Regions from separate parts of the Lysinibacillus sp. fls2-241-R2A-57 genome, predicted to be linked through region 1. Evidence: riboswitches for the same ligand, from Rfam matches in the RefSeq annotation. Region 1 holds a riboswitch; each other region holds the start of a gene.
What was found. A riboswitch is a leader RNA that binds a small molecule or an ion and turns the genes downstream of it on or off. The one in region 1 is predicted to bind preQ1.
Positions count from the first base shown of each region.

Region 2: another riboswitch for preQ1. It lies ahead of queC (7-cyano-7-deazaguanine synthase QueC); the one in region 1 lies ahead of queF (preQ(1) synthase).
Region 3: another riboswitch for preQ1. It lies ahead of QRN68_RS18740 (QueT transporter family protein); the one in region 1 lies ahead of queF (preQ(1) synthase).

Region 1 is NZ_JARVRU010000002.1:23,282-34,964, reverse strand. Features, by position in the region: gene cobT (nicotinate-nucleotide--dimethylbenzimidazole phosphoribosyltransferase) at 1-117, shown strand, start outside; gene QRN68_RS00265 (trimeric intracellular cation channel family protein) at 229-834, opposite strand; gene QRN68_RS00260 (methionine gamma-lyase family protein) at 1,096-2,346, shown strand; gene QRN68_RS00255 (MerR family transcriptional regulator) at 2,504-2,878, shown strand; gene glnA (type I glutamate--ammonia ligase) at 2,975-4,309, shown strand; gene QRN68_RS00245 (CotD family spore coat protein) at 4,454-4,822, opposite strand; gene QRN68_RS00240 (YjiH family protein) at 5,461-6,816, shown strand; gene QRN68_RS00235 (hypothetical protein) at 7,101-7,658, shown strand; gene QRN68_RS00230 (hypothetical protein) at 7,726-8,403, opposite strand; gene QRN68_RS00225 (ABC transporter ATP-binding protein) at 8,400-9,266, opposite strand; gene QRN68_RS00220 (GntR family transcriptional regulator) at 9,270-9,629, opposite strand; PreQ1 riboswitch class I at 9,765-9,811, shown strand; gene queF (preQ(1) synthase) at 9,909-10,409, shown strand; gene QRN68_RS00210 (queuosine precursor transporter) at 10,409-11,044, shown strand; gene QRN68_RS00205 (acyltransferase family protein) at 11,038-11,683, opposite strand, start outside.
Region 2 is NZ_JARVRU010000220.1:3,830-16,359, forward strand. Features, by position in the region: gene QRN68_RS26020 (DUF4179 domain-containing protein) at 1-754, shown strand, start outside; gene QRN68_RS26025 (class I SAM-dependent methyltransferase) at 952-1,704, shown strand; PreQ1 riboswitch class I at 2,186-2,232, shown strand; gene queC (7-cyano-7-deazaguanine synthase QueC) at 2,602-3,261, shown strand; gene queD (6-carboxytetrahydropterin synthase QueD) at 3,265-3,738, shown strand; gene queE (7-carboxy-7-deazaguanine synthase QueE) at 3,731-4,459, shown strand; gene QRN68_RS26045 (GNAT family N-acetyltransferase) at 4,610-5,158, shown strand; gene QRN68_RS26050 (hypothetical protein) at 5,423-5,926, shown strand; gene bioW (6-carboxyhexanoate--CoA ligase) at 5,907-6,638, shown strand; gene bioF (8-amino-7-oxononanoate synthase) at 6,642-7,811, shown strand; gene QRN68_RS26065 (hypothetical protein) at 8,269-8,670, opposite strand; gene nhaC (Na+/H+ antiporter NhaC) at 9,051-10,433, opposite strand; gene QRN68_RS26075 (DUF47 domain-containing protein) at 11,306-11,926, shown strand; gene QRN68_RS26080 (inorganic phosphate transporter) at 11,942-12,530, shown strand, end outside.
Region 3 is NZ_JARVRU010000128.1:321-8,310, forward strand. Features, by position in the region: partial or broken gene QRN68_RS18710 (nuclease-related domain-containing protein) at 1-550, opposite strand, end outside; gene QRN68_RS18715 (ABC transporter ATP-binding protein) at 725-1,519, opposite strand; gene QRN68_RS18720 (ABC transporter permease) at 1,512-2,540, opposite strand; gene QRN68_RS18725 (ABC transporter substrate-binding protein) at 2,766-3,788, opposite strand; gene QRN68_RS18730 (hypothetical protein) at 4,150-5,268, shown strand; gene QRN68_RS18735 (GNAT family N-acetyltransferase) at 5,378-5,926, opposite strand; PreQ1 riboswitch class I at 6,227-6,271, shown strand; gene QRN68_RS18740 (QueT transporter family protein) at 6,280-6,762, shown strand; gene QRN68_RS18745 (CPBP family intramembrane glutamic endopeptidase) at 6,922-7,653, opposite strand; gene QRN68_RS18750 (MerR family transcriptional regulator) at 7,989-7,990, opposite strand, start outside.

The DNA.
Region 1 (11,683 bases):
ATGCGATTGGGCGAAGGCTCTGGTGCAGCTTTAGCGTTTCCTATTTTGGATGCAGCAAGCTCCATGATGAAAAACATGGTTACATTAGAGGAATCTATACTGCTGTTAGAAAAGTAATTTAAAGATTATGAGGTTCTCAAATAAGTTTTTTATTTACAGGATTAAAAAAACAAGCCCAAATAACAGCTATTTGGGCTTGTTGTTATGCAGTGATGTAAGGAAACGTGGCTATGCCCGCTGCAACTTCCGTAACGGTAAACGCCATTTTTTCATATATGAAAGAACTCTTAGTGCTGTAATTACACCAAATAATACATATAAAAAGAAATCCCCTGAAAATAATTCAAGCCCGATGATAAGCCCGGCTAGTGCTGCCCAAACACCATAGACTTCATCACGGAGGACTAGTGGTTGTCGTCTAGCTAATAAATCTCGAACAATTCCACCACCTGACCCTGTTAAGACAGCAGCTACAATAACGGCACTAATGGACATGTCGAGCTTCACGGCATAGAGGGCACCTTGAATCGCAAATGCTGATAAACCAATAGCATCAGTGAAATTGCCCCAGCGATGCCAATGTTGAATGAGGCGATGTGGAAATAAGAAAAAAATTGTAATTGCTGCAATGGCAATTTGGAACATCATATCCTGCCCCCACAGCGTTGTTACAGGTAATCCTATGAGCAAATTTCGTATAGCTCCTCCGCCAAAAGCGGTTACAATTCCGAGTATATATACACCGAATAAATCGTATTCTTCCTCCATTGCAATTATTGCCCCGGAAATAGCAAAGGCAATTGTTCCAATAATACTAAAAACCTCCCAAGCCAACACTTTCACTCCCTATATGAATTGATCTTTTCTATTAGTTACAAACACTTTTTTGTAGCGTAGAAGTTTCTACTAAGAAAAGTATCAACTAATGCTTTGGAATTATCAGATATTAAATATCCTATTATAGCAGGACGTAATAGATTAATTCCGCAATTTAGATTAGCGTAAAATGCAATTAGAAACAATAGCAAATTTTGCAGGCAAGCTCACAAATTGTTAAGATAAGATTTGAACAAAAGTGAAATGGAGAAGAATAAAATGACTTTTACAACCAATTTAATGGAAGAAACACTAGCGTTAGCTACTAAAATAGAAGAAAAGGTGCGTCCTTTTCATGCAAAGGTAGAGGACATGGCGTTCTTCAACCAACAAAAAGTGCTCGCTGCGTTCCGAAAGCATCAAGTAAGCGATTATCATCTACACCCGTCTAATGGTTATGGCTATGATGATGAAGGGCGTGACAATCTAGAGCGTGTATATGCAGAGGTCTTTGGAGCGGAGGCTGCCATTGTACGTCCGCAAATTATTTCAGGTACACATGCAATTACGCTTAGTTTATTCGGCGTGTTACGTCCTGGTGATGAATTACTTTATATTTCGGGTCAACCGTATGATACATTGCAGTCAATAGTCGATGGCGGCGACAAGGACACGGGCTCTTTAAAGGATTATAAAATCGGGTATCGACATGTAGATTTAATCGATAACAAAACGATTGATTGGGAAGGTGTTGCAGCTGCAATTACGCCAAATACAAAAATGATTGCTATTCAACGCTCGAAGGGTTATGCAACACGACCATCCTTTACCGTTTCGCAGATTGCAGAAATGTGTGCAAAAATCCGCGAATTAGCACCAGATGCTGTTATTTTTGTTGATAATTGCTATGGTGAATTTGTGGAAGCACAGGAACCAACGGAGATTGGTGCTGATTTAATGGCAGGCTCACTGATCAAAAATCCAGGAGGAGGCCTTGCGAAAATTGGAGGTTATATTGCTGGTCGTGCAGATTTAGTAGAAAAATGTGCTTATCGTATGACATCACCAGGTATTGGTGCTGAAGCTGGTGCTACATTAAATACACTCGGTGATTTCTATCAAGGCTTTTTCCTAGCACCACATGTTGTCGCGCAAGCATTAAAAGGTGCCATTTTCACAGCAGCAATGCTTGAGGAAATTGGGATGAATACATCGCCAAGCTATGAGGCTGATCGTACGGATTTAATTCAAGCTGTTTCTTTCCAAACAGCGGAGCAGATGATTGCCTTTTGTCGTGAAATACAAGCGAACTCGCCGATTAATGCGCATTATGCACCAGAGCCAGCGTATATGCCTGGTTATGAGGATGATGTCATAATGGCGGCAGGAACATTTATTCAAGGTTCCAGTATTGAACTCACAGCAGACGGTCCTATTCGTCCACCGTTTACAGCATTTATTCAAGGTGGGTTAACATACGAACATGTGAAATTTGCTATTTGTAGTGCAGTACAAAAAATCCGAAAATAGGAGATAAAAAACTATTCAATACATCCGTTTTGAATAGTTTTTTACAATTTTTCATCAATTCGAAAAAAATATTTTAATCCATGTAAGGAAACCTTACATGACTAGTTGACAGTGTAAAAATTTCGTTATATGATTAGCGGGTATTGGAGGGACTTAAATGAGTCGTGAAATTAGACGAAATATGCCGTTATTATCCATGAATATTGTGATGCAATTAACTGAGCTTTCGGCACGTCAAATTCGTTATTATGAAGAACACCATTTAATTGAGCCGCACCGAACAGAAGGCAATCGTCGAATGTTTTCATTAAATGACGTCGACATACTGCTTGAAATTAAAGATTACTTGGAACAGGGCATGAATATGGCGAAGATTAAAAAACTATTCGCTAAAAAGAATGACGCTGTTGCAACAGAAGAACCAAATTTAAGTGACTCAGAATTACGTCGCATCATGCGTGAAGAAATGCGTCAAGCACAGCGCATGCAAAAATCATCCATCCGACAAGGGGATTTATCTCGATTCTATTAATTAAAGTAAACGTACGCTTTTGGTGAACAGTTTAGATTATTTTAATAGGATAGGGTAATAATAAAAGCTAGACAATTTATAGGAGTGTGGAAAACTGTGGGTAAATACACAAAAGAGGACATTAAACGTCTTATCGAGGAAAAAAACGTAAACTTTATTCGTTTACAATTTACAGATATTCTTGGCACAATCAAAAACGTTGAGATTCCTGTAAGCCAATTAGACAAAGCTCTAGAAAATAAAATGATGTTTGATGGCTCTTCTATTGAAGGCTTCGTTCGTATCGAAGAATCGGACATGTATTTACATCCGGATTTAGATTCTTTCGTAGTGTTCCCTTGGACTTCTGAAAAAGGTAAAGTAGCACGTTTCATCTGTGATGTATACACTGCTAAAGGCGAGCCATTTGCTGGTGACCCACGTAACAACTTAAAACGTATCCTTAAGAAAATGGAAGAGATGGGCTTCTCAAGCTTCAATTTAGGGCCTGAGCCAGAATTCTTCTTATTCAAATTAGATGCAAAAGGTGAACCAACATTAGAAGTAAACGACCATGGTGGTTACTTCGATTTAGCACCTACGGATCTTGGCGAAAACTGCCGTCGTGATATCGTTTTAGAGCTAGAAGAGATGGGCTTTGAAATCGAAGCATCTCACCATGAGGTAGCTCCTGGACAACATGAAATCGACTTTAAATATGCAGATGCAATCACAGCTTGTGACAACATCCAAACGTTCAAATTAGTAGTTAAAACAATTGCACGTAAACATGGCTTACATGCTACATTCATGCCAAAACCATTATTCGGTGAAGCTGGCTCTGGTATGCATTTCAATGTTTCATTATTTAAAGGTAAAGAGAATTCATTCTACGATGAATCTACTGAACTAGGTCTTTCTGAAACAGCAATGCAATTCATGGCGGGTGTCCTTGCTCACGTTCAAGGTTTCACAGCTGTAACAAACCCAACAGTTAACTCTTATAAACGTCTTGTACCTGGTTACGAAGCACCATGTTATGTAGCATGGTCAGCTCAAAACCGTTCACCACTTATCCGTATTCCATCAGCACGTGGTCTTTCAACTCGTGTAGAAGTACGTTCTGTGGACCCATCTGCAAATCCATATTTAGCAATGGCTGTTATTTTAGAAGCTGGTCTTGAAGGTATTCGTCAACAATTAACGCCACCAGCTGCGATTAATCGTAACATCTATGTAATGACTGAAGAAGAGCGTAAAGCGAACGGCATAGTAAACTTACCACCAGCACTTGACGATGCTTTAGCATTACTTGCTAATGATAAAGTAGCGCAAGAAGCTTTAGGTGAGCATATCTATGCAAACTTTAAAGAAGCAAAAGAAATCGAGTTCGACATGTACCGTACAACAGTACACCAATGGGAACGCGACCAATATTTAAAAATGTACTAAAAATAGTAACCGAGTACCTTATATAGGTGCTCGGTTTTTCTTATGAAATGAGAGTAAATAGTAAACGATAGTAATAGGCATTTTCAAAAGAGAGTGCTATTGAAAAATATGCGATGAGGTATTTTTAACCTCATCGCATATTTATTAATAGCCCATATGATGACGGTTCATGTGATGGTGATGATGATGCGGCATATGGCAAGGATCCGGTGGCATTTCACAAAGTGTATGAGTTTCGCAACATTCATTCACTACAGACTCAGTGCAAGGGAAATGATACTGATGATCAATTATATGTTTATTAACTGTTGTTACATGTGCTGGCTGTACATGTGGTACAACTGTATGGATGTAGTTAGTGCGTACAAATTCTTCTGGTGGACAACAATATGGTGGCTCAAATTGAGTTGGACATGTTATCGGTGGACAACAATGTGGACCTTTTGCATGATGATGGTGATGCATATGTTGCATATGTTGCATATGCTGCATATGATGCATACGTCTATCCATGGTAAAACCTCCTGTTTTGATAAGTTGTGGTTCATAACTAACATATGAGATGAAAGACAATGTGGTCTATTTGTATGCCTATTAAGGGCTGGTTAAATCTCTTAGGCAATCAAAATAGGTAGGATTCATGGAGAGTTTCACCAAATTTCAACTGACTCAGCTATTGTAAAATTGAGCTTTGTAGAAAGGTAATGGTACAAAGAAAAAATGCAGATAATATTAGCAGAGAATAATAATAATATTAAAATTTAGATTGAATAAAAATTCATTTTGTTGTAGAATTAACCGTTGTATTGTAGGTTTACGATATTTTTTAAGTTCATAAAAATGAATGATAGTGATTATTCTAAAAGAATTAATGCATAGAATTTTTGCATTGCGGATGTTAATTATAAAAAAAGTAGTGTTTGGGTGTTCCTTTATTACTTTTTAGAGGAATGCTTTTTTTATTTTGTCCCTCATTAACCGCTCGTAAATGCCCAATTGCTGAAGACTAGTAATCAGCGAGAATGAATAAATTTCCACTGATTAAAGTTTCACTTTATACAGATATACATTTTTTGGCGGTTTAACAGTACATAACTAACAAGCCTGATGTATACAACTTCGATAAAATTAGAGAAATGAGGCTTTTAATTATGAAAAAATATCCTACTTCTTCATACTTTTACTTCATAATCCCTTCTCTTATTGGTGTTCTATTATTCATGACACCTGTATTAACAGATGAGGGATGGAAAGTTCCAATTGCTATTTTAGCAAAGTTATTAGCAGGTGTTGTTGCACCTGTTATTAGTTACTTTACTATAATTATATTTGCGATTTCTGCTATTGGTTCACTCATTGCCAAATTCATTCCACGCAATAATACAAAGAATCCAAATATTTTAGATACATTATTTTATGTCAATTGGTTTTGGACAATTGTCCGAGTTATTGGTTTAGTATTTGCATCAATGGTTGTATTTGATTTTGGACCATCAGCGATTAACAATGAAAATACTGGTGGGCTATTAATGAACCCGGACGATGGTTTGGTAACATTTTTATTTACGATTTTCTTATTTGCGGGTGTGCTTTTACCATTTTTAACAAACTTCGGCTTACTTGAATTTTTTGGAACAATGATGGTGAAAATCATGCGTCCTCTCTTTAAAAGTCCTGGTCGTTCATCGGTCGACGCACTTACGTCATGGGTTGGGGATGGAACAATTGGTGTTCTAATGACGAGTAAACAATATGAAATGGGGAACTATACGAAAAAAGAGTCTGCTATTATTGCAACTAGCTTTTCTGTAGTGTCCATCACATTCTGTATTGTAGTATTAGATACAGTGCACTTGTCACGCTATTTTATCCCATATTATTTAACGGTTTTACTTTGCGGTCTAGTGTTAGCGATCATTATGCCGCGAATTTATCCGCTTGCTAACAAGGAAGATACTTATATCGATGGTACTCCAGTAGATTTATCACGTGAGGAATTACCTAAAGGCTATAACTCTGTGACACACGGCTTGGAAAATGCTTTAGCAGTCGCACATGCAAATCGTGATCCTCGCCAATTTATTAAAGATGGGTCTAGAAATGTGCTGGATTTATGGATTGGTGTAGCGCCCATTGTTATGGCATTTGGTACTATAGCTTTAATGCTTGCTGAATTCACTAGTATTTTCGCAGTTTTAGGGAAGCCATTTGAGCCTATTTTAACAGTGCTCGGTTTACCAGAGGCAGCTGAAGCAGCACAAACGATGGTGGTTGGTTTTGCAGACATGTTCTTACCTTCAATTTTAGGAGAAGGAATTGAAGCTGAAACTACACGATTTGTCATTGCTGTCGTATCTGTTACACAGCTTATCTATATGTCAGAAGTCGGTGGCCTAATTTTAGGTACGAAAATTCCACTTAAATTTTTGGATTTAGTCGTTATTTTCTTACTACGTACAATTATTTCACTACCAATCGCAGCAATAGTTGCACATTTACTTTTCTAATCTAAAAAGCAATTGTTCGCATTTAATGAGTGCGAATAATTGCTTTTTCTTTATTTAAATCCGAGTGACAGAGGAGAATACCCGCGGAAGCAAGGTAATACCAACGCGCCAGAGGAGAAATATAGACGTCTGGCGTAAAAAAAAATCTATTTCACCACGCTTTAAAACAAGTTGGACTTAGTCATGAAAAAAATGAATAAATAACAGTGAACATAATACAACGGGCCACATAAATTCATTGAATTGGGAAAAACTACACCTAAAGTGATACGAGGGGTGATAAAATGGATAGAATTTTTTCTCTCTGCTTAAGTTCTTGTTGTTTATTATTTTCCCAACCAAGTGATGCCTATATTAATGATTCGCTCAGTCTTTACGAAGAAATTTATCCTGAAATAGGCTATAAAACGGTTGAATCAGCTACTTCAGATTTTGAACGGCACTTTCATCAAGAACTAAAGCTACCACTTCGAGTACCTCCTATTAGTTTTACACATCATTTTGGTCGGTTTAATAATCTGGATGGTGACATGAATGATTTTTTTGAAGTCACATTTGTTAACGATCAACTTCCTGAGCATCATTATAAAATAACTGTTCGTCCTAATCATTTCGAGTTGCCGTCTAAAAAGGAATATATAGTAAAGACATTCAGATTGAAAAACGGGACGACTTCAACCTATATGGAAATCTCGGGTTTCAATGTTCTTGCTTATGAAAGAGGAGATTGGCAATATATGCTGTGGATTGATAAAAGAGTTTCAAATAAGGTGACACCTGAAGTTTTAGTTGACATCGCTAATTCCATTGACTATACAACGCAAGAAGATAAGCGTGATTAATAAAAAATGCCAAGTCCTTTAATTGGGGCTTGGCATCATTTTTTTGTATTCCAAATAGCCTTTAGAATTATGCTGGATTGACGGAAGCATTTCGTATCGTCATTGTTATGATAGTGAAGAGTATTACACTAAAAACAAAAAAACTACTTAATAGAGTAAAGGTAGTCATATTTGATAGTAGGTCAAACAAAGAAGAATACAACTCAAAAATGATCACAACAATTGGAATTAAGCAAAGTAACCCTATAAAACTGTAACCGCCGATAGTTCCTAAGCGATAAAAAACAAGATTCAACAAAAGTCCAAAGATTAGGAAGAAGAGCAGTAAAACAGTATCAAGTACCATCGTTTGTAAAAATGAGGGAGTATTATCGAAAAGAAAAATAGGATGGATAATGAATAGGTTAGAAACGTAAGTAATTATTTTTTGTGTACAGGCAATAATGAAGGCGCTTATTAAGCTCCAACAGATGAAATAGAGCCCCACATTGAATATATATTGCAAGCGGCTTAATCCAAGTTTTAAAAAATAGGGAAATGTTTTATTTAATAGCTTTGTCGCCATCACCCCGTAAAAAATATAGACAGGTATAGAAATGGAGAGTGCAATGAAAAGATTTTGTCCAATGAAATTATCTAAGAATAACGAAAATAGAACGATTGAAAATAAAATACACCAAAAAGTTATAATCTGTTTTTTATAGCTTTGAAATAATATATAAAAGCTACCCTTAACTGTTTTCATTTATTAGTCCCCACTTTCTGCTGTTTACTTAAATACACGAGCATATCCTGTAATGAAACACGCTCAAGGATAATATTCTGTCCTTCGATGGATTGACCGTTAGCGTAGACAATTGCAGTTAGCTCCTGCATAAACATATGCTTATACATAATCTCTAACCCGTTAATTGCCTGCTCGACATCAGAAGCACTACCTTTTACAGCAACAATATGCTCATGCCATTCCTCCGCTGTTTTCTGAAGCAGTAATTGCCCTTCATGTAAAATAAGTATTTCTTCAAATAGCTCACTTGCCTCATCAATTAAATGTGTAGACAAAATAAAAAGTCTTGGGTTTTCGGTTTGTTGTTCAATTAATAAATCATAGAAAGTATTTCGGGCAGCTACATCAAGTCCGATATAGGGTTCGTCAAAGATTGTAATCCCTGCATTACTAGCAAAGCCTGTGATAATGCCTAACGCAGACACCATTCCTTTTGATAAACTGCGAACCTTATCCTTTGGATTTAGAGCAAAAACGTCGAGTAGCTCCATTGCGAGACGCTGATCCCACTTTGGATAAAAGAAGCTATTTGCCTTTAATGATTGTGCAATTGTCATTTCCTCTTGAAAGTTTCCGCTCTCTGCAACAAAACAAATATCACGTAGCGTTAAAGGTACATTGAAAACATTTTCTCCATTAACAGAGATGTTTCCTTTAGTTGTAGCGATAAGTCCTGATAATAAATTTAAGAATGTTGTTTTGCCAGCACCATTATGACCTAAAAATCCAATGATTTTCGGCCCTTCAATTGTAAAAGTGACATTTTTTAAAGCTTCCTTTTGTCTATATGATTTACTAACATTTTTCACTTCGATTTTCATTCGTTAACTCCCTTGTAACATATTTTGTAATTCTTCATCTGAAATACCTAATCTAATTGCTTCTTTCTTCAATGGCTCTATATGTTGCTTAAAGAAATTTTCCTTCCGCTCTGCAATTAATATCTCGCGAGCATCAGTACTAACAAACATGCCAACACCGCGTTTTTTATAAATTACGCCTTTATCCACTAATTCGTTCACGCCCTTTCCAGCTGTTGCAGGATTAATTTGATATTCCTTTGCAAATTCATTTGTGGACGGAATGCGATCTTCGGGTTGTAGGTGGCCATCTAAAATTCCATCCTCTATTCGTTCGCGTATTTGTTGGAAAATAGGCTTTTCATTGTTTAAAGAATGAATCACGATCCACCTCCTTGGTTAATTGGTTAATTACTTATGTAACTAACCATATAATGTCAGGGTATTTTTGTCAATGTTTATGATGTGAAAAAAATTAGTTGACTGAATGCATTCATTAAGTTAAGATAACTAGCGAATACGAAAGAGGTTCATAGCGCATACCCTCTATAAAAAACTATGGATGACGTCATTTACGCCATGTCCCAAAAATGCGGATATGGCTATTTTTTTTTATTAGGTTTCATGCATAATGGACTTCTCACAACTTGAGGAGGCATTTTTATGGCAGGTAGAACAGATGACCAAGGCTTACAGGATTTAACACTCCTTGGCAACCAAAACACAAAGTATTTATTTGAGTACTCACCGGAAGTACTTGAAGCAGTCGATAATTTGCATACAGGAAACGATTTTTTTGTGAAATTTAATTGCCCAGAATTTACAAGTCTTTGTCCAATGACAGGGCAGCCTGACTTTGCGACAATGTATATTTCTTTTATTCCAGATAAAAAGCTAGTAGAGAGTAAATCACTAAAGCTCTATTTATTTAGCTTCCGTAATCACGGTGACTTTCATGAGGACTGTGTCAACATCATCATGAATGATCTAATTAAGCTAATCGAGCCTCGTTATATCGAGGTATGGGGTAAGTTTACGCCGCGTGGTGGCTTGTCCATTGATCCTTGGTGTAACTATGGACGCCCAGGCACAAAATATGAAAAAATGGCGGAGCATCGTTTGATGAACCACGACATGTATCCTGAAAAAGTGGATAATCGTTGATGCTGTATTATTTAAATGGGTTGTTTGTTGGCTTTTTAATTTTGGCAAATGTTTTAGCCGTTAAAGTGTTTAGTATAGGCGAATGGATGATACTTCCGGCAGCAGCGATACTTATTATTTTCACCTATCCTCTTATTGATGTAATTTGTGAGGTGTACGGTAGGGAAGCGGGCAGTCGAACGGTTAGAACGGGGCTTATGGCGCAAGTGTTTGCGGCATGCTTTATTGCTATTGCCATTGCGCTACCACCTGCACAAGCCTTTGCTCATCAGAAGGAGTTTGAGATAATTCTTGGTGGCAGCATGCGTGTCATTATTGCAAGCCTTGTAGCGTATACGGTTAGTGTAAATTTGGATGTCATGATATTTAGTAAATTTAAGGAAAAGCATGGAAACGGTAAGCTTTGGCTACGAAACAATGCGTCTACGATGGTAAGCCAACTCATCGATACGGCACTATTTATTACGATAGCCTTTTATGGAGTAATGCCATTTAAAGTATTATTAACGTTGTTTATAACACAGTATATGTTTAAATTTTTAGCGTCGATTGTAGCAACGCCACTTGTTTATGGGCTAGTTTACGTTGCGCGAAAATTTGATAAACGCAAAAGCTTTGAGCCATCTCATTACTGAGATGGCTTTTTGATGTGTGCCTTGCCAATTAGATAAGCACTATAAGGTAAAAACGAAATGAGTTTTATAATAAACATACAGACAATCAAGCTCGATAGGAATAGAGTGAGGACTTGGAGAAAGGTTGTCGGTAATTGTACCGTATATGGAACTAAATATTCTTGAACAAGCCAATGAATCAAAAATATACCAAATGAATATTGACTTACTAAATTAATGATTTTTAGCTTCGGCACAATTTGACCAAATGCTAAAATGCATAAAGTTATTGAAAAAATAAATAACATCATATCTAATCGTCTAGATGTGATTTCAGTGGCTCCCAAATAATAGTTTATCGCCAGTATTGATGTTGAAAGAACAACGAAAACTAGCGTAGCCAATTTGTACTTACTAATATTTGATGCAACCCATCGATAATGCATACCGATTAAATAAGCAATTGCAAAGTAAGGAAGCCAGCCAACAAATAGTAAACGAACAAGATTATCATTTTCTATAAAGAATTCAATATTTAGCTTTACAAGAGTCATATATAAAATACCAAGTGCTAACATAATTGGAGTTAGCCATATGCTTGATAGCTGGTATTTTTTTATGATAAAGAACAGAATGTATAACTGGAAGATTGTCATGACA
Region 2 (12,530 bases), on a different contig from region 1:
AACAGATGCTGTTTACGATGGAGAAAATATTACGATAGCTTACACAATAAAGAGTGAAAAAACCTTAGGGGAAAGGCCGATCTTAGAGGGTGAAATAACTGCTGATGAATTTGAAAATAGATATGAACATAGTGGATTCGATAATCATTATATTGTCAAAAAAATAAATGACAAAGAGTATGCTGTATTATATATTTACGAACTCATTAAAGGACCAAAGCCAGAGAAAGTACAAATTACTTTCCAAGGAAATGAAATTGTTGATTTAAATAATATAAATAATGCAATAGCAGGAGACTGGTCATTTGAATTCACTTTAGCAAAGCTCGCAAGTGAAACTAAAGTATTTGAAAAAGGTAGTATAATAACGGAAGCTGAAGGTACAGAAGTAATCGTTAGAGAAATAACAGAAACACCTGTCTCTACAACACTGAAAATTTCAGAATTAGTAGATATGGCGTCAATAGCTAAAGAGGAAGAAGAGTGGCGTGGCGTATTAATTGAGTACAAGGTGTCCGATGATTTAGGAAATGTGTATAATATTGTTCATCACAGAGGTACAGGACATAGTACAGATTTCAATGACCTAAGCGGGAATCAAGCACGTATTACTACAAACCGTTTTGATGAAAAAGCAACATCGATAATGATTACTCCTGTGGTAGGTATTTACAAAAAGAAGGACAGTGAGGGTGCACTAGAACTCATTAAAGAACCCTATGCAATTGAACCCATCATAGTTCCTATAAAGTAATACCATAAAAATAAAGGCAGAAATCGAGTGGGATTTCTGCCTTTTAATATATTGTTTTCATGGAATTTAATAAAGAAGACATGCCTCTATCTACATCGTAACAAAAACTGAATTATAAGTCTATTTTTACTTTTGTATACATGTGATAATTAATTTGCGCAAATACTTCATAACGTTATGGTGAAATGAAGGGTAATATGAAACAGAATATATATGATAACAATACGTTTTTTGAGAAATACCAAGAAATACGAGCACGAGAATATAATTATAACAATTTACTTGAACAGCCAAACTTTTTCACATTAATTCCTCCCCTTAAAAATAAAGTAGTATTAGATATTGGCTGTGGAATGGGAGATTTTGTAGCATATTGTATTAGCCAAGGTGCAAAACATGTTACTGGAATTGATATTTCTTCAAATATGATTGCTAATGCAAAAAAGCGTCATATTCATGAGTGTCTAACCTTTGAACAGGCTGCATTTGAAGATATGACAGTACAGAATGGAACAATTGATTTTGTTAGTAGTTCATTAGCTTTTCACTATATTGCAGATTTTCAGTTACTCATAAAGAAGATAAGTAAGGCATTATGCGAAGGAGGGATTTTACTATTTTCTCTAGAGCACCCAATTGTAACAGCAAATAAGGGAAAAGAAAATTGGATCACAAATCATGAGGGTAACCTACTTCATTTTGCAGTAGACAATTATCAGGATGAAGGCTTACGTTCTCAAAATTGGTTAGTTGATAATGTTGTGACATATCACCGTACAATGTCTACTATCCTAAATACGCTTATTGAAAGTAGTTTACAAATCGAAAAAATTATTGAGCCAATACCAACTAAAGAAGCAGTGTGTAATTTACCAAGTCTTAATAGAGAATTTCGTCGACCTTCATTTTTAATTATAAGAGCGAAAAGGTATAATTTTAAATTAGCATAGAATTAGAGATTTAAAACCGCACTTACACATGTTACGAAGAACCGTATCATAAGTAGTGCGGTTTTAATGAAAATATAAAAAGCTGGTTTGATTCAGCTTATTAGTGAATCTGTATAGCTCCATTTGAACCTTTCATTACTTTGATCCGTAGAGTCATTTTTTACTAAAATCACAATTATAGACAATTGATGTTAATATACTATTCATTCGATTTTTAACATTCAATAATTGCTCCTTGTAAATATAAATAGCATTTAAATGTCCAAAATAATAAATTTTGGGTAAACCGCTCTTAGCTCCCTTAAGGAGAGCTGTTCGAAAAATATAAATGAATCTAAGCTCAGTAAAGTGTATAGTGTACTGCAAAATATAGGGCAGGATAACAGTGGTTTTTTCAGAGAAGCAGATTTTATAAAAAAACAATTTGACATTTTGTACTGTTTTTTTGTATTATATTGAACAAAAGAATGCCCGGACTAGAACGGGAGAGGTTCATAGCTGATACCCTCTATAAAAAACTATGGAAACATGATAATTATGCCATGTCCATATCGGACGTGGCTTTTTTTTATGTTTTTACTTATGTTTTAATAGATTGATTGGTGATGCCTCTCTTGAAAAGTGTTGGGAAACATTTTACAAGGAGGTTTTTTTATGTCTGGCCAAAGCCTAGAAGAAGGACTGACGGATTTAACATTATTGGGGAACCAAAGTACAAAATATTCATATGTCGTTTAATGAATCACGATATTAATCCAGAAAAAATTGATTATCGATAAATGCGGAATTGAATAGTTCAATCAAGAAAGAGGTATTTAGCTACCCTCTAAAAAAACTAAGAAGAAGCAGTACTTTTTCTTATAGTGCTGTTTTTTTGATACAAGGGAGATTTTACACATGAAGCAGGAAAAAGCAATTGTTGTATTTAGTGGAGGCCAGGACAGTACAACTTGTTTGTTCTGGGCAAAGGAACGTTTTCAAGAGGTTGAGGCAGTAACTTTTGATTATGGTCAAAGGCATCGTCTTGAAATTGAATGTGCGAAGATGATAGCAGGGGAGCTCGGTGTCAAGCATCACATTCTTGATATGTCACTCCTGAACCAGCTTGCTCCGAATGCATTGACACGACAAGACATAAAGGTAGAAGACGGTGAAAATGGTGAGCTTCCATCGACTTTTGTACCAGGTCGAAATCTTCTCTTTCTTTCATTTGCGGGCGTTTTAGCGAGCCAAGTAGGAGCTAAGCATATTGTAACTGGCGTTTGCGAAACAGATTTTAGCGGATATCCGGATTGCCGAGATGTGTTTATTAAATCCTTGAATGTAACGTTAAATTTATCGATGGATGATTCCTTTGTGATCGATACACCGTTGATGTGGCTGAATAAGGCACAGACTTGGGAGCTTGCTGATCAGTTTGGAGCACTTGAATTTGTTCGAGAAAGAACGTTAACTTGCTATAACGGTGTAGTAGCAGATGGCTGTGGTGAATGCCCAGCATGTAAACTGCGAAAAAAAGGGCTTGATGAGTATTTGAGTAACAGGAAGGAGTCTTAACGCATGTCAGATTTTAGAATCGTCGATAAGCTCCAAAAACTAGATGTAGATATTCAAAGAAATCAATTGAACTATCATGCCAAGCGCGTTCTTGTAAGCAAAGAATTTACCTTCGATGCTGCCCATCATTTACATGATTATGAGGGGAAATGTAAAAACCTGCACGGTCATACGTATCGCGTAATATTAGGACTAAGTGGATACACAGATGAACGCGGTTTGATGATTGATTTTGGCGACATAAAAGGAATATGGAAAGAAAAAATAGAGATTCATTTGGATCATCGTTATTTAAATGAAACGCTTCCACCAATGAATACGACGGCAGAGAACATTGTTGTTTGGATTTACGAAAAGTTGGCTGAGGCCTTACTTGATGAACAAACATATAACGGTGCGCGTGTTGAGTTTATCCGGCTATATGAAACTCCGACAAGCTATGCAGAAGCGAGACGGGAGTGGATGGAAGTTGAGTAAAATACCTGTTATCGAGATTTTTGGACCGACGATTCAAGGTGAGGGAATGGTAGTTGGCCAAAAGACAATGTTTGTGAGAACTGCCGGCTGTGATTATTCCTGTTCTTGGTGTGATTCATCATTTACGTGGGATGGCAGCGGAAAGCATCTTATTGTCCAAATGACAGCTGAAGAGATTTGGTCTGAGTTGAAACGTCTCGGAGGCAGTGGCTTTTCATTTGTCACGATTTCAGGCGGCAACCCTGCACTCATCCGAAATTTGGAGGGGCTCATTGCCATTTTAAAGGAAAATGACATAAAGGTCGGGGTGGAAACTCAGGGAAGTAGGTGGCAAAAATGGATGTATGAGATTGATGAACTGACAATTTCCCCAAAGCCACCTAGTTCTGGAATGACCACAAACTATTCGGTGCTCTCTGATATCTTCGAAAAACTAAAAAATCGAAACAGTAATCACCATGTATCCCTCAAAGTAGTCGTTTTCAATCAAGAGGATTACGAGTATGCTAAACAAATTCACCATAGGTATCCAATGATTCCTTTTTATCTCCAAGTCGGTAACGATGATCTCACGACGACGGACAATTCACGATTAATTACACATTTATTAGATAAATATCATGCGCTGATTGATAAAGTGATGAAGGATGAGGAATTAACAGATGTCAAAGTACTGCCACAGTTGCATGCCCTTGTATGGGGGAATAAAAGAGGGGTATAGTGCCATTACAAAAATGTCTTTAGGAAAAATCTCTAGAAGAGGATTATGATTAACTTGGGACGATGTGAAAGTACAGGATAGGAAGGAAAAAAATCCCTTATGTCGAATAATCTATATAAGAATAGAAAGTATTCTAGATGAGGTGTTCGATTGAATAAAATAAGAACTGAAACAGATAGATTAGTTATTCGATTTCTTGAAGAAGGTGATTATTCTTCTTGGCTAACCCAATATGAAAATCGTTTACCTTCTCAACATAAATACGATCAAGGTAAATTAGATATGAGCATCTGTACGAAAGAATGGTTTCGTGATTTAGTTACTAAACATTATCAAATGGCTGAAGATGACAAGGTCTATGTATTTGGAGTGTTTAGAAAAGAAGATAATACTCATATTGGTTTTATAGACTTTTCGACAATTATGAGGGAAGAATTTCAATGGGCCAGGTTCGGATATACAATTCATAACCAGTTTTGGAGAAAAGGTTATGGGAATGAGGCTGTAAAAGCTTCCTTAGATCTAGCGTTTAAAAAATTAAATTATCATCGTATAGAAGCTCACATAAACCTTGATAATATGGCATCTATAAAGTTAGCAGAAAGTGTTGGAATGGTGTATGAATGCACGAGGAAAGGATTCATATTCGAGGACGACAAATGGACTGATCATCTAGTTTACTTTATAAACGCAAAGTAAGTTTAATAGTAGACAAGAACGATGTTGTTTCTGATACACATTCTCTAAAGAAGATTAATAAGCAATAAATCTTAATAAAACCCCTGATTCTTCTGCTTAGCGTAGAAAAATCAGGGGTTTTAATTTAAACCTTCGATAAGTAACAAAACCCCATTTTCACAAATAATAAAAAATCCTACCATTTTATCTACTTTCCAATCCGTATTTGTGTTAACTTATTATTTAATATGGTTAACACAAATTAGGGAGAATAGGAGGAATAAAATGATCAGAAAGTTTTCTACATATGATCTTGCTCAGATTTCATTGTTAGCTTGTCTTATTATCGTTACAGGCATGTTTAAAATTCCAACAGGTATTCCTGGGTCTGAATTTCAATTATCAGCACCCATTGCAGTTGCGATTGCAGCAGTGTTTGGATTTAAGCGATATTTTCTAGCGGGGATCATTGCAAGTTTAATCTTATTTTTATTAGGTATACATTCGATCTTAAATGTAGAGATCGCCTTAATTTTTCGATTGACTGTAGGACTGCTCATAGTTTTATTTGGGACTTCAATTCCGGTACTTGTTTTGGCAGGTCCAATTGGAACAACGATTGCTAGATTTGGTTTGGCTTTTACGTTAGGGACTCCATTTTTACCGTTATTAGTTTTGGCTATTCCAGGCATGGTAATCACAGCTATTAGTGTTTATCCTCTAACGAAAATGTTATATACAATTAATAGGAAAGTAGCTGGTAAAAATCATGTTAAAAGCGTGTTATAGTATTCGAATGCGTGCGGCTGAAAGAAATCCTGAACTTGGGGAAAAGCATATATCTGGTGGTGAACGGATAGGTAGTAAATCTCAGATAGAGCCAATTGTAAAACAGTTATTGAACAAAGCAAGTAATCATTCACGTGGCGATGCTGATTTTATTCAAATTACCGTTGAAAAAATTGCGCCTGATCAGATTCAGTATATGCCACCCTTAGAAATTACGACAGTTGAGGCGACTTCAATCGAAAAGGCCCATAGTGAAGCAAGAAAGATACTAACCTCATTAGGTGTTTCGGAACATGCACTGAATGTTGCTTTTCATCAACTTAGTAGTAATCAAAATCTCCGTGGGGCAATCATCCTAAATAGTAAAACCGGCATACGGCTTGACGATCGGGGGCAAAAGGGTGTTCGTGTATCACGAATCGATTGGCAAGATGCTGATGGGGACTTTAATGAGCGTGTACGTGAAGCGTTGGCTCTGGCGTCGAAAGTGGCAAATTCTCCGTTTACAATTGCAGAATTATGTTGGTCTGATGATCCAGATTACGTGACTGGCTATGTAAGTAATCGTGACATTGGTTATGTTAGAATTACACCGTTAAAAAGGGAAGGCTGTGAGAGCGGAGGGCGTGCTTTTTTTGTGTCAGATGAAGTTGAACTAGACTCTTATATAGATTATTTAGAAAGCGTACCTGTTCTCATTAGGAGGGATTAACAAATGGATCATTGGTTTCAACGGGAACTACAATTAATAGAAGAGAAAGGATTGACAAGGAAGTTACGTTCGTTTTCAAATGGCAATGAGAGCGAGGTAATCATGAATGGTAAGAAATTCTTGCTTTTTTCATCTAATAACTATTTAGGTCTTGCAACAGATTTTCGGTTGAAAAAGAAAGCATCTGAAGGTATTAGTAAATACGGTACAGGAGCTGGTGGTTCGAGATTAACAACTGGCAATTTCGATATTCATGAACAGCTTGAATCTGAAATTGCGGATTTGAAAAAAACTGAATCTGCCATTGTTTTCAGCAGTGGTTACTTAGCGAACATTGGCGTAATTTCGAGTGTGATGAAGGCAGGGGACATTATATTTTCTGATGCTTGGAATCATGCGAGTATTATAGATGGTTGTCGCCTTAGTCAAGCAAAAACAATTGTTTATGAACATGCGGATATGGTGGATTTAGAGCATAAATTGAGAGAATCACATGGAGATGGAAAGAAGTTAATTGTGACGGATGGCGTCTTTAGTATGGATGGTGATATTGCTCCACTTCCCGAAATAGTTGCGCTAGCAAAGAAATACAATGCTTACATAATGATTGATGATGCGCATGTGACAGGTGTCTTAGGAAGTGAAGGTCGAGGTACCGCTGATTATTTTGGATTGAAAGATGAGATTGATTTTACAGTGGGTACGCTGAGTAAAGCGATTGGTGCAGAGGGTGGTTTTGTGGCGACGTCGTCCATTGCAAAAAACTATTTACTAAATAACGCTAGATCATTTATTTTCCAAACAGGTTTATCTCCAAGTGCGATTGAGGCTGCACGAGAAGGAATATCCATTATTCAAAATGAGCCCGAACGAAGGGAACAATTGCTGAATAATGCTAAGTATTTACGTTTAAAATTGGGGGAATCCGGTTTTGTAGTTAATGAGGGGGAAACACCAATTATAACGCTTCTTATTGGAGATTCCCGTGAAGCTGTGCAATTTTCTGAAAAACTTATGGATGAAGGTGTCTTTATTCCAGCGATTCGACCACCAACTGTGCCAAAAGGGTCAAGCAGGTTGCGGATTACAGTAATGGCTACCCATACAATGGAGCAGCTCAATACAGTCATAAATAAAATGAAGAAAATAGGGAAAGAAATGGGTATTGTATAAAAGGTCATAATATCAAGTTTTAGAGGTTTTGTCAGATAAAGAACTATCAACTGTTAAGATTTTAAAGAAAAATGGATTTGTTGAAATAAAGTCATTTGAATATGTATAGATAAAGAATTAATCAGTCTTTCAAGGAACGAATTTGCCAAAAATACTTGGCGTTGCAGATTCTAATATTGATAATAAAACAATCCTTACAATTGGAAAAGGGATAATAAATGGAAAATCCAATTGCAAGTTCTTATGAAGACAAATGTGTAAATGTAGGTGACGTCTTGGATATTGATTAAGATAAGAAGAAACAGGTATTAGATGAGTTATTATCATCAAAGGACAATGAAAAAATGATTAAGACAGACGACGTTTCATCTTAGGAGACAAATGTATCAAGTTAGAAATATATTAAAATTAGAGTATGTATTGAATAGTTTTTCAAAACATACTCTTGTTATTTTAATTAAATATTTAATTCCGTTTCAAGAAAAGTTGCTACATCATTCCAATCCTCTATTGGAGAACTTTTTTCATATTCAATAGATCCAAAATTCTCATTAGCATCTGGTTCATCTTCATAAAGTGAAAATTCTCGTATTAACTTGCCATTTTCTATTACTAGTAGCTCTGCGTTAAAATCCTCGTCGTAGTATCCATAAGTAACGGAATTATCCATTGCAAGTTCCATCCAAGATTCATTTGTTAAACCAAAGAACGCTTCTCCTTCTAAGTCTACAAAATATGTCCATCCATTTTCATGTTGTGAAATATGGATTGATTTATCAATTTCCTCATCTATCCAATCGCAATATCTTTTTTTGGCACCTTCTAATGGTAAATTCAATTTAAAACAACATTTTCTCATTTCGATTTAACCCCTCAATTCAAACACGACTACTATTAATTTACAGTTTAACATGAAAGATACTCAACAAAAAAGGTAGCTGGGACAAAACTCGTTCAAAACCTAAAAACGCGAGAAATTAATTTAGAAACGTTGATTTCTCGCGCTTTTTTAATGAAAAATTTAGTGTTTCATGGAGGTAGATGTCGATATTAATCGAAAGTTGGTCGATAAATCGAAAAAGTTAGTCTATAAAAGTTCTCAAGGTAGTAAATCTCCGGAAATATACTGCTATTAACAGAGAAATAGGGTAAAGAAAATAGAATGATTTAGTCAAACAAGAAAAAAGAGAAATCGAATGGCATCGATTTCTCTTTTTTCTTTAATATCAGCTACCAATCTTATTTTTCAAGCTTCGTTAATGTTTTGCCACTCCAACCAAAGATGATTGTTAAAATTGGTCCGAGTAGACAGAAGAAGGTATATGGCAGGTAAGATGTTGTTGGTATATCTAGTACACTAGCAATAAAAATACCACAAACACTCCACGGAACAAGAGGGTTCACTACAGTACCTGCGTCCTCCATGACACGGGATAGATTTTTAGGGGCAAGTCCAACCTTCTCAAATTGTGCTTTAAATGCTTCCCCAGTAAGAAGAATGGATAGATATTGCTCACCAATTAATGTGTTGACGCCAATCCCTGTAATGGCAGCGCCTGTAATAACAGAGCCAGCACTTTTAAAGAAACCTTCCACCTTCGATAAAATACTTTGAATAATGCCGAGCGTAAATAATAGACCACCCATTGTTAATGCTAATAAAACTAATGCAATTGTAAATAGCATACTGTTCATACCACCACGTGTCAGTAATGCATCTACGTCCTTATTACCAGTATTAGAGACATAGCCATCAAAAAGCATTTTGAATACATTTGACAGTGCAATCGGTTCTTGTATGTAGGCAAGTCCAACACCAATAATTGAGACGACTGCAAGTGTAATCAGTGCGGGTGCTTTATAAAATGTCATAATAACAAGAACTACAATTGGTAATAATGTATACCAATGAACAAGTCCAGTTGACAGTAAGCCCTCTTTAAATTGCTCAACTGTTTCAAATGAAGTATCTGCTCCTGTTGGCGATAATATTGCATAAAGAACAAATGATATTAAGAAAGCTGGAAACGTTGTCCAACCCATATTTTTAATATGTTCGAAAAGATCTACGCCAACCGTACCAGATGCAAGATTTGTTGTATCCGATAAGGGAGACATTTTATCTCCAAAGAAGGCGCCAGAAACAATTGCCCCAGCTGTAATGGATAAAGAGATGTCCATTGCACCTGCAATGCCCATAAAAGCTACGCCAACGGTCGCAACTGTTGTTAATGAACTACCAACAGAAATGCCGACGATACTACAAATAAGAAATACAATTGCAAAGAAAAAGCTTGGTGAAACCGTTAAAAAACCGTAGTAGATGAGCGTTGGAATTGTACCACCCATAATCCAGCTCGAAATTAAAATACCAATAAAGAAGAAAATAAAAACGGCTCCAAGACCAGCACTTGCACCTGCAACCATACCAGCTTCAAGCTCACGAAAAGGAACTTTTTTTAGTAATCCATAGGCAATTAAAAGTGAAATGACAAGTAAAATAGGTATGTGGGGTGTCGCTTGTAAATACCCAATACTGAACGCCATCGTGGCAATAATTAATAGTATGATGAAGCTTGCCTCGATAAATCGAGGGTTACTTTTTGCTTCAATTCGAAACATGCTAAACCTCCTAACAGTTACTTCTACGCTTCAATGCGGTGAAGCCCAAAAGTATTATAGCACGCTAATAAATTTTGTCAATTGATTGAAAATTCTGTCATGGTAATCGGTACGGTCCCAAACTTTCTTGAAAACCGTATAAGTAGCAACTAGGAAGAGCATAACAAGCATTAGAGGCTTTGTTATTGCTGGTGAAATAAGATGTAGGCGTATGCACCAATTAATGAAATGTATTATGTATGTAAATTTTAACATCAACAATTGTTAGCATGCTTGTTTCATTATATTGGCCAGTTTGTTTGTGGTGATAGCTGTACTTGGCGACATACCAACATCCATGAGAGTCCTCTGCCACCAACAATCACATTCAAGAAGGGTGCGATAAAACCGAGCACTAAAAGTATTGCGTGTGATAGTAAATCGATGTCCATTTATATAATGACTCACAACCTTCTTTTAACCGGCTCATCGGACGCTCCTAGGAAAGTCGCCCAGTCGGAGCGAAAATCAACGCTTTATATTACTACTAATTGGTAATAAGTAACAATGAAGATTCGACATATTTATGTAAAGAACGTTTACAATTCCTTAACATTAATAAAGATAAAAAAATTGAAGAGAAAAAAGTTTTTACAAGTATTTTTGTTAAAATAAAAGAAAAAACGGTAATATATAAAGAAAAAACGGTAATTTTTATCGTTGAGTTTCCAACGTTTTCAACTTGGAAAAGTACTTAAAAATAAATGTGGCGAATTTTATATTACATTTATGTAAATTCAACTCGTTTTTGTTTAAAAATCTGTAGAAATGTGTAAAGGTTTTGTTATGATGATTGCAGAAATTGATAATATTCATTCAACAGGAGGAACATTATGTTCAACTCAAACAAGCAAGATCCATTTTTTAAGGCGTTATTAAACATTTCTAAAAATGTTAATGAAGGTATTTACTATGCACATAATGCACGTATTCAAGATATTGATGCCTTAAAAGAGATCGCAGACACGATGAAACAATATGAAAAAAGTGGAGATAAATTGATTCATGAGCTTATCGTTATGCTGAATAAATCGTTTATGACGCCTATCGAACGTGAAGATATTTTAGCTCTTGCAAATAAATTAGATGACGTAATTGATGGCATGGAAGGCTGTATTGCTCATTTTGATATGTATAATTTAACTGAAGTTACAGATCCAATGCGTCAATTCCTAACATATATTGCGAAAAGTACAGATGAAATGGTACAAGCAATGGAGCTATTAAATAGTAAAAAGCTTGTAGAAATGCGTAAACATGCGATTCAAATTAAGGACTATGAGCGTGAATGTGATGAAATTTTCCGTTCTTCGATGAAGCAATTATTTATCCAAGAAAAAGATCCAATGCGTATCATCGTGTTCAAAGATATTTACGAACAATTTGAAGATATTGCAGACTGCTGTCAAACAGTAGCAAATACAATTGAAACAATAATTATGCGTAACGCGTAAGATGGAGTGTACGAAATGGATACGATATTACTAATAACAATATTAATCGTTATATTCGCACTTGTGTTCGACTTTATTAACGGTTTCCATGATACAGCCAACGCGATCGCAACTTCTGTATCAACAAGAGCTTTGAAGCCGAGAACAGCAGTATATTTGGCTGCGGGTATGAACTTCATAGGAGCTATTACATTTGTTGGGGTAGCGAAAGCATTGACAAAGGATATTGTTGACCCATACAGTTTGAATGCTTTTGATGGAGATACTACGGGTTCAGTCGTTATTTTAGCGGCATTATTTTCAGCGATAACATGGAATTTAGTAACTTGGTACTTTGGAATTCCGTCTAGTTCATCACATACATTAATTGGTTCTGTGGCAGGGGCTGCCATTGCAGCGGCCGGCTTTGATGCTTTGAACTACAGTGGCTTTATAAAAATCCTTCAAGCGCTTATTTTCTCACCATTACTTGCGTTTGCAGCTGGTTTCTTAATGATGTCGTTATTTAAAGTTATATTCAAGGATATGAATTTATATCGAACGAATAAAGGTTTCCGAACGATGCAAATTGGGACAGCAGCTTTACAATCATTTACTCACGGTA
Region 3 (7,990 bases), on a different contig from region 1:
TTTCAGCCAAGCCACTTACATGAATAATTGGCTGGGACGAAAAAGTGGGCGTCATAATCATATTCGGATTTGCTGAAACGACTATATATTCAATAGGGATATGATGTCCACTCATTTGAAATAGCCGACGCAAAAATCTAGCATGTCGCTTCACTTGATCAAAGGGATTTCTAAAGCCATCTACTCTACCATCAGAAGTAATTCGAATAAATTGATGGTTATCTTCCATATACTCTACATGGCCAACGATATTTTTAATTTCAACGATTAGCACAAAATGTTGGGACATAAATAATGTATCCATTTGATGCGTCGATCCCCCAGCACTCTCATCCTTAAGCTCTACATCATGCAATAAATAATACGCATGCTCCAAATAGATTTCCCGCCATTCTCGATCTACTCTTTGCTCGCCAGCAATACCAGCCTTTGTTCTTCCTAGCATTTCTTGAAAATAATCATACTTAACGTGAGATTTCGGTAACCGCCTTTCAATCATTTCTAACACGCGTTGCTTCGATGAAACTTCCCGCTTTTTTTTCAGTAGCATATTTTCACCTCCTTTAGCTAGATTATAATGCACTTTATCGAAACTGTTTGCTTATTTATCGAGAACTTTTGATTGTTTATCGACCAACTTTTTTTATTTATCACCCAACTTTTAAAAAATATCGACATCCAACGAAAAAACGCCCACACCTATGTATGAGCGTTTTATCATTTATTATCCTAGTAATGCACGGTCTGAGTTCATTTTCTCACCGCGGATTCGTTCGAACTCTGCCATTAAATCTGGAATGGTCAATTCATGCTTGCGATCCTCGCCTACTTCTAAAATGATTTGACCTTTATCCATCATAATCAGTCGATTCCCTAAGTCTAATGCTTGTTGCATATTGTGCGTGACCATTAATGTCGTTAAGCTGTCTTTCTCAACTAAATATTTCGTAATGCGTGTGATTAACTCTGCACGAGATGGGTCAAGTGCCGCTGTATGCTCGTCCAGTAATAAAATCGACGGCTTCGTGAACGTCGCCATTAAAAGTGACAGCGCTTGACGTTCCCCACCAGAAAGTAAGCCGACTTTTGCAGATAGGCGATTTTCCAGATTTAAACCTAACATCTCCAACGATTCCTTGAAAAATTCTCGACGCTTTTTATCAACACCGATACGCAAACCTCTACTCTTATTACGTGAGTAAGCTAACGCTAAGTTTTCCTCAATTGTCATCGTTGGTGCTGTACCAGCCATTGGATCCTGGAACACGCGACCAATGTAGTGGGAGCGCTTGTATTCTGGTAAAGTTGTAACCTCATTCCCATCAATTGAAACTGTGCCGAAGTCTGGTGTTAATGCACCCGAAACCATATTCATCATTGTCGATTTACCAGCACCATTACTGCCGATAATTGTGACAAAATCACCTGGCATTAAGTGCAAATTAATTTCTGCGAGTGCAATTTTCTCATCTGGCGTTCCTTCATTAAAAACCTTATTAATGCCGTGTAATTTAAGCAAGGCCATTCCCTCCCTGCTCCACCGTCTTTACTCGCGTCTTCTCTGCTGCGCGCTTCACCTTGCGTTTGCGCTCCTTACTCTTATTGATAAATTGAGGTAAGATCAGCGCTAAAATAACGATAATAGCTGTAATTAATTTCATATCCCCTGAATCAAGGAAATCTACACGTAATGCTAACGCTAAAATAATGCGGTAAATAATAGCTCCCGCAATGACAGCAAAAGTTGTGCGCATAATCGTTTTTGTACCGAAGATTGCTTCACCGATAATAACAGATGCAAGACCGATAACAATCATCCCAATCCCCATACTTACATCTGAGAATTTCGAATACTGTGCGATTAAAGCTCCAGAAAAGGCGACAAGTGCATTAGATAGTCCTAGACCTAGAATAATAAGTGTGTCCGTATTTGCTGAGAAGCTACGAATCATACGCTTATTATCACCAGTTGCTCGAATAGCCAGTCCGACCTCTGTTTTTAAGAACCAGTCTGCTATTAACTTAATTAAAATCGTGATAATTAATACTACAATCAACGTACTCCATGTTGAAGGTACTTGCTGAAAGCCCATGTTTTTTAACAGGTTATTTAATGTAGCATCTATCCCTAAATTACTCCAAAACGCTTGAAACTTTGAAAATATAGTCTCTGAGTTCAATAGTGGAATATTCGGACGACCTATCGTATTTTCTGCCGTTAACCCCATAATACGTAGATTAATAGAATACAAAGCAATCATCATTAAAATACCCGATAGTAGCGGATTAATTTTCCCTTTTGTGTGAAGAATTCCTGTCATACATCCAGCAATAAATCCAGCAACAATTGCCACTAAAGTCGCTAAGATTGGGTTGTAGCCAAGCAGAATCATTGTTGCTGCTGTAGCTGCCCCTGTTACAAAGCTTCCATCAACCGTTAAATCCGGAAAATCTAACACGCGGAATGTTAAATACACACCAAGTGCCATAATTGCATAGATGATTCCTTGCTCCATTGCGCCAAACATTGCTAAAAACATAGTTGAATCATCTCCTAATAATTTCTTAAATAAATATAATTCCGCTCATCACCATAATTTCAATGTATCCTATCCGCTACTTTGCCCCAGCATTTCTTTTCTATAGGAAACAGAGCGGTGTTTCTTCCTCCAACATGAGGTTAATTTTTCACTCTAAAAGAAGATAAAGCGGGGGCAGTTTTAGTTCTCCCCCGCTTTGCTTCATAAGATGGCTATGTCAGTCCATTACTTTTCAAAAAGCTCTGCTCCCCAAGAATCTTTGATTTCAATTCCTAAGTTATCCGCTACTTTTTTGTTGATTAATAGTTTTAAGTTTTGTGGGTATTGCGCTGGTGTATCAGCAGGTGTTGCTTCCCCTTTTAGAATCTTCACAGCCATTTGACCTGCTTCATAACCGATGTCGAAATATTCAAACCCGTATGCCGCTAAGCCACCACGTTCCACTGAGTCAAGCTCTCCTACAATTAGTGGTAATTTATTAGCATTCGCTACATCAATAACAGATTCTAGAGCAGAAACTACTGTATTATCAGTAATAATATAGAATGCATCTGCTTTACCGATTAATGATTCAGTAGCTTGTTTTACTTCCGCAGAAGTTGCCGCAGATGCCTCTACCACTTTTAGGCCTTGCTCACCCATAACTTTTTTCACTTCTTTTACTTGCGCTACTGAGTTTTGCTCACCAGCGTTGTAAACCATACCAACGTTTTTGGCACCAAGTTCTTTTAAGAATGCCACTGTTTTTGAAATAGTATCAGGGTGTAAATCGATCGTACCTGTTACATTTTTCCCTGGCTTCTCCATAGATTCAATGAGCTGTGCTCCAACAGCATCTGTTACAGAAGTAAAAATAATTGGAATATCACTAGTTGCTGTCGCTGCTGCTTGTGCAGACGGCGTAGAGTTAGCAAATATTAAATCTACGTTTGCACTTACTAGATTGTTTGCAATCGTTGTATTAAGACTATTATCCCCTTGCGCTATTTGCGATTCGTACTCAACTTTTAAGCCAGATTCTTCAATTGCTTTTTTGAAGCCTTCAGTTGCAGCATTTAAAGATGGATGCTCCACAATTTGAGTAATCCCGATTTTATATGTTTTGTCATCTGCTTTGCCGCTCTCACTTGCATTATTCGTTTCGTTCCCTTTCGAATCAGATGAACTAGAGCCACTGCTACCACAAGCAGCAAGCATTAAAACTAACCCAAATAACAGGAACGAAAGCTTTTTTAAATTGCTTTTCACAAATAATCCCCCCGATTTTGATCTCTGATATTTATCACACTTTATCCAAGCGAAGTGTGAACGTATCGCTATATTACAGTTATTATTGAGGTTCGTCAACAACATTATGAATGTTCTGACATTTACATTTGACAAAATATTTTAGTTTTTCATTCAATTTGCCGCTTTAAACCGCTAAACTACGCTGTTTTTACAGAATGATTTCTTTTTCTAACATAACAAAAATTTTTTTGACAATTTTGCGAAGTTAGGTAGTGAAAAACTTTTTAAAATTTTTTCTAACTTTAACTAACTTTTTATAGTTGGAAAGGCGTCTAATTTTTAGTAATTAAAACAATTAAATTTAAAGGGAGACCTAATTATGAAAAAAACAACTAAAAAATCTTGGATGATTGTATCAGCACTAACAATAGGAATGGCTGTCTTCACACCACATCAAGCTGAGGCAACAACAGCAAAACCAGCAAACGAAATGACTGTTAAAGCTGAGCAACAAATTAAAGGAACTATTAAAAACATTTACGGAGATAGCATTACAATCAAAGGGAAAGACGGTAAAAACTATTATATCGGAATCCAAAAGTTTTCAGATGAGCAAATAGCAAAAATGAACTTAGTTGAAGGTCAAGAAATCTCTGTAGAAGGTAGCTTAGTACAAGATTATGCAGACTTCTACACGTTTGACGTCTATAAAAAAGACTTACCTAAAGAAATCACAAAAGAAGATCTGGCTAAATTAGAAAAGTTGTTCAATCAAATGAAGAAGTTAGAAAAAGAAGAGAAGTATGAAGAAGTCGATAAAATCAATGTTGAAATGGATAAAATCACGAAGCCATATATTTTAGCTAGCTGGGTACCTGTATCCTTTGAAAAGTTCATTGAAGAGTACGGATTTAGTGAAAAAAATATAGTGATTAAAGAAAATGATAAAAAACAGCTGAAAGCAATTTATGAACAATGGATAAAACTAACGAAATCTGGTAAAGAAGACAAAGCACAAGAAAAATTTGATGAATTCCAAAAGATTCTTCAACCTTATTTAGATGCACTATATCCACCAGTAACATTTGAAGAATACATTTCAGATATGGAATTAGATATTCCAGCTGAAGCCTTACCAAAACTAAAAGCGATTTATAAAGATGCTCAAAAAGCAGATGCAGATAAAAATGATCAATTATCTGAAAAGCTATGGAATGACTTCAATGAAATGATTAATCTTTACACGAAGCCAATTAGCTTTGAACAATACTTATCTGACTTTGATTTCGAAATCAAAGCAACAGACAAAAAACAATTGAAAAAGCTTTATGAAGAAGCAATAGCTCTTGATAAAAAAGGTGACTCTGAAAAATCTAGTGAAAAATGGGCTGCTATCGACAAAATTTTAAATCCATATTATGAAGCAAATAAAGAAATTCTAATCTCAGCTTCTAAAGTAACGATTAACGGCAAAGTTTATCTTACACAGCATAAATAAGTAAAAGCTTCCGGGCTGATCCCAAATGACGGGATTAGCCCTTTCTTTTGTAAAGAAACTCTTCCGTATGAGTAAGGAAAATTAACTATACTAGTCTCAATGGTCAAATTTATGACAGGGCCCCATGATTCTGCTCAAACTCTTGTCTTGTCATACCGTAGCAAATACCATCGTAATAAGCTCCTTTAGTGAAAATGATATTTCTTAGTTGCCCCTCTTTCATGAAACCTAATTTTTCATGCAAGCGCATAGATGGTTCATTGAACGAGTAAACGGTTGTATTTACTTTTTGATAAGGACGCTCTGAAAAGAAGAAGCGAAGAACCATAAGAATCATTTCTTTTGCATAGCCTTTACCTCTGTATGGCTCAAATACAGCCAAGTAATAATCCAAGACACCATTTTTCAAATCACAATCAAAGGTTTCAATCATACCGACAATATTATTCTCTCTATCTACTGCAATAAAACGAAATTCATCATCTTCTTCTGACAATTGCTCTTCTACCCATTCCCTCATTTGATCCGCGGAGCGAGGAAAATGTATTGAATCCATATTTCGTAAAATTTCATCATCTAAAAATTCAAAGATAACGATATCTTCTGGTTGTATCGCTCGTAGTGTAAGACTTTGTCCTGTCCAATAAGTAACTGTCATTTCATCTTCCTCCATTATTTTTCCTCATCACCATAAACGCGGGATGATCTTTCAATCCCTAACTTGGCTCACCTCTATAACGCGAGGTTGATTTCCGTTCCGACTAGACGCCACTCCAATCATCTTATATACAAGGCTTACGTCTTAACAAATCAACCACAATTTTTGGTGATGAAAGTATTATTTAGAAAATATAATAATATTCCCCAATTAATATTTACATTATTAGTACAAAAATAGTTTCATCAAGTATTTACCACCCTTTACAAACAAGCATAATCATTGATATGATTGCACTTGCTTTACGTGGTTCGTAACCATCCCACGCAAAAAAACTAAGGAGAAATTAATATATGAAAATAAAATTTTTAGCAACGAGTGGTATTATTGCAGCACTCTATATTGCTGTTACATTGCTAGTCGCTCCATTTGGCTTTACAGAGGTACAGTTCCGTGTATCGGAAATTTTTAACCATCTAGTCGCCTTTAATCCACGATTTGCCGTTGGGATCATTATTGGTGTATTTATCTCCAATTTATTTTCACCAAACGGCATTCTAGATGTTTTTTTCGGTGTAGGCCATTCGATGATTACCCTTGGATTGTTCATTCTTATTTGTAAATTTGTCAAAAATATTTGGGCACGTTTAATCATTAATACATTGTTATTTACATTCACAATGTTTATCATTGCCTTTGAATTGAACATAGCCTTGGAAGTACCATTCTTCTGGACATGGCTAACTGTTGCTGCAGGTGAATTTGTTGTCTTAGCAATTGGTGCGCCGATTATGTATGTATTGAATAAGCGCTTAAACTTCAAAGATTTAATTTAACTGACGGATCTTATTAGAGCAGTGTTTAATAAAAGGAGGAACGGTGAAACCGTTCCTCCTTTTTGTTGTATTCACATTGAAGTTCGATTATTTTTCATGTAAATAAAGTTTAATACCTACCAAAAAAGCGTTGCAATCAGAAAAAAATAATATGTTATTTTAATCCTTTTCATTCTCATCACCTAATTTCCCCACGTAATCAATCAAAGCATGAAGAAGTATTAGAGGTATAATGGAGTTCAATGCGACTGCAAGCATCCCGAACACAAAGCCAAAGATGGTTGTCCTAATGACACCAGATAAATTCTGATATGTATGTGCAAGACCAAATATTATTGAGGTACACAATAGAACGAACCAAATTGACCATTCTGGAAATAATGTGTTAAATGCAAATATAAGCAATCCGCGGTAAATAATTTCTTCTGTGACCCCTGCTGTCCATGCCACTTGATTCCAAATGGCTTTGTCTTTCTTTGTAACAGGTAGTAACTCAGTAAACGCTATTTGCTTCATTTGTTTTTGCTTCATTATTTTCATCTTATTTTTAACTTTATCACTTATAAAATATCCAATTGCGTAATATAAAAGTAAAACACTATATAATAGAGCTACCCCTATAACAATATATGTAACAATTGTTCCTAATTCTTTTGTGTTAATACTAGGCATTATTACACGTAGTTCTTCTAATGTAAGTTCAGAATTTGCCACTACTATTAAAATAATAAGTGTTGGTATCCACAAACCTAGCATAACAATCTTATAATAGTGTATCCTGCTTGCTGGATCAGTCAGAACACGTATTTTAAATCTTTGATATAACCAATAACCTATAATTGGTTCATATAAAAGAGTAAACCCAATGAATCCCCATAATAGTATGTTCATTTTGTTTTATACTCCTTTAGCATGTTCTCTATTTTTTCAATTAACCATTCTTCTTCTTGTTTACTAAATGGTGACGAAAATAACATTCTATCCAACTGTATCTCCATTAGATTTGGTTCTGTTAGTAACCGATTAAATAGTTCAAGTGGTAGTTGAGAAAAAAATTCTTTGAGAATAGTATGTACTTCGGTATCCGTAAATTGGTTCTTATAAGCTATTTTCAATTGATTTATAATGTTTATTAAATGTGCATCATAACGAACGTTGTAACTATTTGATACTGTATAAATTTCATCTACAATTTCATTTGGTAAATAACCTTTTAACCATCGCTGCT